DNA from 2 places in the Geovibrio sp. ADMFC3 genome. Region 1 is predicted to be linked to the other one. Evidence: riboswitches for the same ligand, from Rfam matches in the RefSeq annotation. Region 1 holds a riboswitch; the other holds the start of a gene.
What was found. Region 1 has a riboswitch for cobalamin ahead of ACYRYY_RS00710 (sirohydrochlorin cobaltochelatase). Riboswitches for the same ligand answer to the same signal wherever they lie in the genome.
Positions count from the first base shown of each region.

Region 1 (4,419 bases):
CCGCCTAACCCCGTAAAAAGAGCCACAGGTGAAGCAAGATGTGCAGGAAGCCCCACTGCTATGGCAATCACAGCTCCCAAAGCAGCAGATGATGCCGCTCCGGTGGTGAAGCTGTCCGCCAGAGGATTGCGCAGCACAAGCTGATATACAGAACCGCTCAAGCCAAGCATAGCACCTGTCAGCCCTGCAAAAACCACACGGGGAGCCCGCATATTAAGCAGAATATCCCTCTGGACTTCATCCGTGCGGAATTGGGTTATATCTGTGGAGCCAACAAACAACGCAGCGGCAGATACTGCTACGAGTATCAAAATCCATAGAAGCTTCAACCTTCAACCCCGTTCAGAATCCGTCCTGCTATTATGAACAGCACAGCCGCCGAACCGAGCATAACACCCATGTTCAGCCATATATCGCACTCTGTCCCTATCAGGGAACATCGTATGAGCTTTGTTGAGTAAGTCATGGGAGAAATATGAGCCAGAACACCTGCCATAAAAGGCATTTTATCCACCGGATAAAAAGTGCCGGAGAGAAATATCATTGGGGTTATCACAAATGTGTTCACAGACATCTGATCCCCGTGGTTTTTTACCACGAGTGCAACAATTATGCCCAGAAGGGAAAAAACAATCAGATGAACAAGCATCACTGGGATGAATAAAAGGCTCATTTTCAGCCCTGCACCGGCAATAAAGCCGTAAGCCAGTATTATCACCACAGGAATAAGCCCTTTGATTACTCCGTAAAACACCTCGCCCGCAACAATTTCCCACCTGCTCACAGGAGCAAGGAGATACTCGTCAAAGACCTTAAAGTAAAATCTGGAAATATTTATTTCGCCGGAAATTCCGTAGCTCTGGTTAAGGCTGCTCATTGCGACAAGTCCGGGGATGAGAAACGTGAGGTAGTTTACCCCGTCCACAGAGGCAAAACGTCCTATTCCGTAGCCAAAGGCAACAAGAAACAGAAAAGGGGAAACAGCAGATGATGCAAGCACCTTCCATATTCTGCTGCGGAGAACCTGTGTCTCTCTGTATAAAACACCTTTTACGCCGTTCATGCGTCTATTCTCCTGCCGGTAATGGTAAGATAAACATCCTCAAGGTTTGTTTCCCTTATACTTGCTGTATCCGAAAGAGCGCCCAGTCTCTCAAGCCCTGCATCACGGGTTTCAAAAAACTCTGTCTCAGTTTTACCGTTCCGGTATATGTCCAGAGCCCATTTGCCGACCCTCGCCTTCAGTCCTGCCGCCGTTCCTTCAGTGACAATTTTCGCCTTATCCATTATCATCACACGGTCAGACAGCATTTCCGCTTCTTCAATGTAATGGGTAGTAAGCAGAATTGTACATCGCTTATCATGGTTTATACTGCGTATGAAGTCCCACATTGTCCTGCGGACAGAGGCATCAAGCCCCACTGTGGGTTCATCCAGAAAAAGCACCGAAGGTTCATGAAGAAGAGCACGGGCAATTATAAGCCTGCGTTTCATCCCGCCGGAGAGGTTTCCGGCAGTTTTATCCGCATGTGCGGCGAGCCCCGAAAAATCCAGAGCATTTGCAATTTTATCACCTAAGCCGCTCACTCCGAAGAGTATTCCGTGGGCTTTGAGGTTCTGATACACCGAAAGATCCCGATCCACATTATTATGCTGGGGCACAACGCCTATTGTCTGCTTGATCCTCCTGTTCTGCGGGTCAAACAGAGTGCCGTCATAACGTATCTCGCCGGATGCGGGAATGGTTAGTCCGGTCAGCATGTTTATAGTGGTGGTTTTACCGGCTCCGTTGGGACCGAGGAGAGCAAGAATGCTCCCCTCCTCCACATCAAAGCTTATTCCGTCAACAGCTTTGTGACTGCCGAAAACCTTTGTAAGGGATCTTACGGATATTTTGCTCATATTATTTAAGTTCGATTCCTGCCTCTTTGGCGGCTTCTTCCATATGACCTATGAAAATCTGCCTCACTGCGGGCTTGTGACCAAGTCCTTCAAGTACAGGAGTTACATTGAACCCTGCCTTTGTGAGCATAACCTTCCATGAGTCATCCTCGTCTCCTGCCATGTCATTTTCTGCGTGATCACCCGCAACATACATCAAGGGTTTGAGGACTATGTTTTTCACCTTTGCCGCAACAAGCTTATCCATCACGGAGTCAAAATCGGGCAGACCTTCAACCAGACCAATCACAACAGGCACACCGTACATACGGTTAAGAATCAGCTCAAGCTCATAATAAGCACCCTGAGACATATGTTCGTTTCCATGCCCCATGTAAACAAGTGCGGCTTTTGCGTCCTTTGCCTGCTGAATATCCGGTGCAAGCACCTTTGCCAGCGTCTCTAGATATTCTGCATGGGAGTATGCGCCTGTGAGAGGTTTGCCTATACCCACAGCAACAAAGGGCTGAAGCTTAGGTTTGAGGGTTTTTATTCCTGCAAGCCCTTCAACATAGGCAACCATATCAGCATATTCCTCACCGTCTGTAATAAGCGAAGGCTGAACAACGATGTTTCTGTAGCCAAGGTTCTGGAGATCTGCCATTACACCCAGAACGTTTTTTATTCCGTACAGCATTTCAGGAACCTGCGGATGCTCTCTGCGATAAGCCGAATCAGCCGCTCTCTCGTTCCATATCTTGCGTATTATATTTGAGGTAAAAGCCAGTCTAACAGGTGTTTCGGGATACTTTGCCTGTGTTTCCCTCACCAAAGCGAGGATAGGCTCAAGGGTTGTTTCATAGGTTGTGCCGAATGACGTGATCACGATTGCCGTTTTTTCTTCCATTGCTTTTTCTCCTCCTGCATGTACTGCGCCCGTAAAAGCCAGACAAACAAGGAACACTGCGAATATGCGTTTCACATACTCCTCCTTAAAAAAAATATGATTTTATACGGGTGCGACAGGAAATCCTGCTAGGGGGGCATATTTGGGTGCCTTCATCCTCGTAAAGTTCAAACAGAACAGGTATCCTGACTTCCGGCACGGCATAAAGCCGCCTACTCCCGCACCTTCCCATCCGTTTTATGGACAGTGGCTCACTGCGGTTTCGTTCCGGTTACAGTAGCGGGACTGTTTTGGATTTTAACCAAATTCCCTGTTTCTGTCTCCACCTCGTATATAAAGCCATTTTCTGATACATGAGCCCGTTAGTCAATTATAATTATTCTTGACACATATTTTATTTCGGAACACCATCTCAAAATGCGTAAAGGATTCACCACAGGCACAGCCGCTGCGGCAGCGGCAAAGGCTCATGCCGTTTACCGTATGAGCGGAATAAATACTGATTTCATTGATATTATCCTGCCGGACGGCAGCCGTATGGGCATACCAGTCACCTGCTCAGAAACGGGTGCATTTGTCATAAAAGATTCCGGTGACGATCCTGACGTTACCCACGGAGCGGAAATACATGCGTATGTGGAGCTTAATAACAGCGGCATCATAGAGATAAAAGGCGGAAAAGGCGTAGGAACTGTCACTAAGGCAGGTCTTCAGATACCAGTGGGTGAACCTGCCATAAACCCTGTTCCCCGCAAAATGATAAAAGAAAATGTGCGGGAAGTTATAGGCGCTTCAAAGGGAGCAGTGGTTACAATATCAGTACCCGAAGGGGAGAGGCTTGCGGCGCAGACCTTTAATGAACGCATCGGCATAATCGGCGGAATATCAATAATAGGCACAACCGGGATAGTTCATCCCATGAGCGTTGATGCTCTTATAGATTCATTTAAGTGCGAAATTGACGTAAAACTTGCGGAAAGCAGGCACATAATCCTTGTTGCGGGCAAAATAGGCGAAAAACACATGCAGACCATCCGCTCCGGCGAAGACGCCGTAATGGTCAGCAACTACTTCGGAGAAGCTTTTAATTACTTGCGGAAGAATGATATAACAGAAATCACCCTCGCCGGTCATCCGGGAAAACTGGCAAAACTTGCCATGGGGCATTACAATACCCATTCTGCCCATTCCCCTCAGGCGCAGGACTTTGTGAGCGGCGTCCTTGGTCTGCCCGCAGGGTTTAATACTGTGGAGGAAATATGCCTTACCCATCCGTCAGGGTTCAGCAGTATAGCAGAACTGATAAGCGCAAAGGTCAAGAATGATTACGGATTTACAAAAACTGATGTTTTCCTTTTCAACATGAAAGGCGATCTGATAGGACAATCTCATGGCTGACATATACATAATATCAACCGGAACCGGACATCCTGATAGGCTGACAGGCAGGGCGAAGAAAGCCCTCTCGCAGATAGATACGGCTGTGGGCGGGGAGAGATTCCGCCACTGGGTAAATGTTCCTTTTTACGAGCCGGAACCTCTGATAAGCGGCACTCTGGAATTTATCAGGAATAACCGTGGAAAAAAAATCGGCGTTCTTGTCACGGGGGATGCGGGATTTTTCAGCCTCG
Region 1 covers NZ_BAAFZG010000002.1:92,451-96,869, reverse strand. Annotated here, with positions in the region: gene ACYRYY_RS00725 (FecCD family ABC transporter permease) at 1-329, opposite strand, end outside; gene ACYRYY_RS00720 (ABC transporter permease) at 326-1,063, opposite strand; gene ACYRYY_RS00715 (ABC transporter ATP-binding protein) at 1,060-1,902, opposite strand; gene ACYRYY_RS00710 (sirohydrochlorin cobaltochelatase) at 1,904-2,863, opposite strand; cobalamin riboswitch at 2,949-3,150, opposite strand; gene cbiD (cobalt-precorrin-5B (C(1))-methyltransferase CbiD) at 3,206-4,186, shown strand; gene cbiE (precorrin-6y C5,15-methyltransferase (decarboxylating) subunit CbiE) at 4,179-4,419, shown strand, end outside.

Region 2 (4,419 bases), 1.2 Mb from region 1:
TCCGAGGGCGTCAAGCTGTCCGAGATTTACTTTTTTCAGGAATGCTATACCGTTTTCAACACCGTCAAGCTGTTCACCTTCTATGCCCAGTTCTCCGGGTTTGTGCGCTCCGGTGGCGACTATCACTGCGTCATAGTTTCCGGCAAGGTCTTTAAAGCTTTCTTTATTTATATTGGAGTTAGTGTGTATCACCACACCTGTCTCTTTTATAAAGGCAAGCTCTTTCTCGAAAACCTCACGGGGGTAACGGTAGGCCGGTATGCCTTCACTGAGAAGACCGCCTGCTACCTCGTGTTTTTCAAACACTTCCACACTGTAACCGCAGCGTGCAAGGAAATAAGCAGCAGAAAGCCCAGCGGGACCGGAGCCTACGATGGCGATTTTCCTGTCCTTCTTTTCTCCTGTCATTGCAGGTTTTAAGCCTTTTTCATAGCCCGCATCGGAGATGAAGCGTTCGAGCGCTTTTATATCCACAGGCTGATCATATTTCGTACGGTTGCATGCTGTTTCACAGGGGTGATCACAGAATCTGCCGCAGCCCGAACTGAATGGATTTGTTTCCTTGAGAACATAAAAAGCCTCATCAAACCTGCCTAAAGCCGTGAGGTGAAGGAATCTTGGTATATCGTTTCTGGCATAACAGCCATGATTGCCGAGATGATCACGGCTGTAACAGGGACTGAGCCTGTTAATGTAAAGCGGAAGCAGTTTCTTCAATGCTTACCTCCATAGAAAATGATGTTATGACCGTTATTAAAATAATAATCTAATGATACTTGTCAATATTACCTAACAAAAACACTATAATATAGAAAATTAAAACGATAAAGTTTTTTTTGCATATTTTGATCTCTATCAAGTTAATTATAGCGCAGAGAGCGTATTGTTTCAAAACAAAGAAAAGTCAGGATTAATATTACGGCAAAGCCGGAAAAATATATAATGAGAGGTTCAGAATGCATCAGGGATGTTCAGGAAGTTTCGACAACGGCAAACAGGTGGTAGATAAATTAAGACATATGGGTTACGGCTCAATGCCCATGCCTGCACCTATGGTTATCCGTTGCTCAAACTGCGAAGAAAGCTTCAACATGGAGACATTCGAGGCAAAATGCCCCAACTGCGACATGACATACGGAGTAACCCCCTGCCACAGCCATGATCCGGAAAGTGTTCAGGCGGCCGGGATAGACTATTAACTGAAAATCAGAAGCGGGTTTCCGCCCGGTGCGGACATCCGCCTTTCTTTATTTAATCACTTCAAGAAGCAGGTTCAGCATCCTGTAGATCTTGTCCTGCTCTTGTTCATCCATTGCAAGAATTTCCTTCATCAGTCCGTCCCACTCAGCGGGAAGCTGCCTGCCCCCTGCGGTCAGGATATAATCGCCTGCTTTATCCGTATCACCCAGAAGACAGCTCACAGGGACATCAAGCACCTCAGCCAGCCTGCAGAGTATGCCTATCCCTATTTCTCCCCCTGTGTTGTTGTTCAGAAAACGGGTAAGATGCTGATAGGAAATACCCGCCTTTTCGGTCACTTTCAATCGTGACTGTCCCGATTCGGCTATGGCTTTCAGTATGTTACCCCTGATTAAGTCGATCCTGTTCATCTTTACAGAATACAGTAATACACTGATTCAATATATTACCTTATAGGCTATATTATTTACATTTTGACTTAAAATTTTATCTTATAAGAGCTAAAAATAATTATATTTTTATCTGACAAATGCCCGCCTCCGCCAAACTCCATACAGGAAGCGGGCTTGCGATGTGCCGTCTTTTAATCAGGAGCTTTTTTATCTCTTTTCCTCAAATCTGGGTTGACTTATCGATCTCTTCATAGCAAAATAGCTCATCGGGAATCAGGGAAGTGCGGTTAAAATCCGCCGCTGCCCCCGCAACTGTGAGCCGGACGAAAGCTCCTTTTCTTTGCCACTGTCTGATGTACGGGAAGGCCGAGCAAGTAGAACGAAGGCGAGTCAGGATACCTGCCCCGGGGAATAACTGCCCATCGGAGGGATGGATGAGATTATTACACGCCAACGATACTTCTGTGCATATAATCTTCACTTATTAAGCATCCTCTCCATCGAATTACGCTTATTTTACGGAGGCTTGATTATATGCTTGAAAAAGTTATGAAACGTGACGGGCGCTTTGTGCCGTTTGATCAGGAGCGCATTGCAAACGCCATTTTCAAGGCTGCAAAATCTGTCGGCGGAACAGACAGAAATAACGCTGCAGCCCTTTCCCTTATTGTTACAAGAAAACTTACAGATGCTTACGAGCGCTACGGTTCATGCTCCGTAGAAGAGATACAGGACTACGTAGAGAAAGTTCTCATAGAGCAGGGACACGCCAAAACAGCCAAAGCTTTTATCATATACAGAAAACAGCGTGCAGACATCCGCTCCATAACTGACAGCATGGAGGGTTTTGAATCCATAGTTGAGACTTATCTCGGCGGAAGCGACTGGCGTGTGAACGAGAACAGCAACACAACCTATGCTCTTCAGGGGCTTAACAACTATATTTCATCCACTGTGACAGCAAAATACTGGCTGAATAAAATCTATCCGCCCGAAGTGCAGAAAGCACACACAGAAGGGGATTTCCATATTCACGATCTCGGTCTTCTCGCTGTGTACTGCTGCGGATGGGATCTTAAAGATCTCCTGGTGAAAGGCTTCAGAGGGGTCGCCGGCAAGGTTGAAAGCAAACCCGCCAAACACCTCCGCACAGCACTGGGACAAATAGCAAACTTCTTCTACACACTTCAGGGTGAAGCAGCGGGAGCGCAGGCTTTCGCCAACTTTGACACTTATCTTGCACCATTTGTAGCCTATGACAAACTTTCCTATAAGGAAGTTAAGCAAGCTATGCAGGAATTTGTCTTCAACCTCAACGTACCCACCAGAGTGGGTTTTCAGACGCCTTTCACCAACCTCACCATGGACTTATACGTACCATCAACCCATAAGGACGAGGCGGTTATAATCGGCGGCGAAATGATGGACAGAACCTACGGAGAGTTTCAGGAGGAGATGTTCTTGGTAAACCGTGCCTTCATGGAAGTTATGATGGAAGGCGATGCAAAAGGACGTATATTCACTTTCCCCATACCGACTTACAACGTTTCAAAAGATTTTGACTGGGAACACCCCATAGTTCAGGAGCTGATGAAGATAACTGCCAAATACGGCATTCCCTACTTTGCAAACTTCGTAAACAGCGATATGAGTCCCGAAGATGCACGCAGCATGTGCTGCCGCCTGCGTCTGGACAACAGAGAGCTTCGCAAAAGAGGCGGAGGTCTCTTCGGCGCAAACCCTCTCACTGGTTCAATCGGCGTTGTTACTATAAACCTGCCGAGAATAGGCTACACAGCAGGAAGCGAACAGGAATTTTTCAACAGGCTTTCCTCTCTTATGGAGCTTGCCAGAGACAGCCTGAGAATCAAACGCAAATCTCTGGAGAAACTGACGGAAAACGGTCTCTACCCTTATGCCCGCTTCTACCTTGAAGATATAAAAGCGAGATTCGGTCAGTTCTGGAAAAACCACTTCAACACCATCGGAATAATAGGAATGAACGAAGCAGCGCTGAACTTCATCGGCGTGGATATTATGAATAAAGAAGGGCTGGAGTTTGCAGAAAAGATCCTTAACTTCATGAGAGGCAAACTGGCGCAGTTTCAGGAAGATGACGACATGCTCTACAACCTTGAGGCAACGCCCGCCGAAGGCACTTCATACCGCCTCGCCAAGCGTGATATCAAGGATTACCCTGAAATTATTACTTCCGGTTCCCTTGAGCGTCCCTACTACACCAACTCCACACAAATTCCTGTGGAAAAGGCGAGGGATCTCTTCGCTGTTCTGGATCATCAGGACAAGCTGCAGCCTCTTTACACAGGCGGTACAGTTTTCCACGTTTTCCTCGGTGAATCAGTGGATGAACCGTCCGCAGTGGGCAAACTCTTAAAAGAGATAACATGCTGCTATAAAATACCTTATATAACAATAACACCTACATTTTCCGTATGCCCTGTACATGGCTACCTTAAAGGTAAACACCCCGAATGTCCGCTTTGTGCGGAGGAGAAAAAGGCGGCAATTTTTCAGGAACTTGAGAAACTCAAAGCCGAAGTTTAACGGCTTTTGGGCAATATAAAAACGCAAGGAGGCAGATAATGGAAAAAGCTGAGAGAATCAGAGAGCTGGAAAAGGAAATGGCAGAAGTAAAAGGCACAACTTGCGACGTTTACAGCAGAGTTGTGGGCTATCACAGCCCCACAAACCACTGGAACGAAGGTAAAAAAGAGGAATTTATAAACAGGGGGACTTTCAGAGTTTCCAAATGAGTCACACAGACTTCTTCATTGCCGGCTTTACGCCCGTCAGTCTTATAGATTAT
Region 2 covers NZ_BAAFZG010000002.1:1,262,591-1,267,009, forward strand. Annotated here, with positions in the region: gene ACYRYY_RS06240 (FAD-dependent oxidoreductase) at 1-717, opposite strand, end outside; gene ACYRYY_RS06245 (hypothetical protein) at 957-1,199, shown strand; gene ACYRYY_RS06250 (helix-turn-helix domain-containing protein) at 1,248-1,610, opposite strand; cobalamin riboswitch at 1,804-2,013, shown strand; gene ACYRYY_RS06255 (ribonucleoside triphosphate reductase) at 2,127-4,157, shown strand; partial or broken gene nrdD (anaerobic ribonucleoside-triphosphate reductase) at 4,259-4,366, shown strand; gene ACYRYY_RS06265 (anaerobic ribonucleoside-triphosphate reductase activating protein) at 4,363-4,419, shown strand, end outside.
Region 2: another riboswitch for cobalamin. It lies ahead of ACYRYY_RS06255 (ribonucleoside triphosphate reductase); the one in region 1 lies ahead of ACYRYY_RS00710 (sirohydrochlorin cobaltochelatase).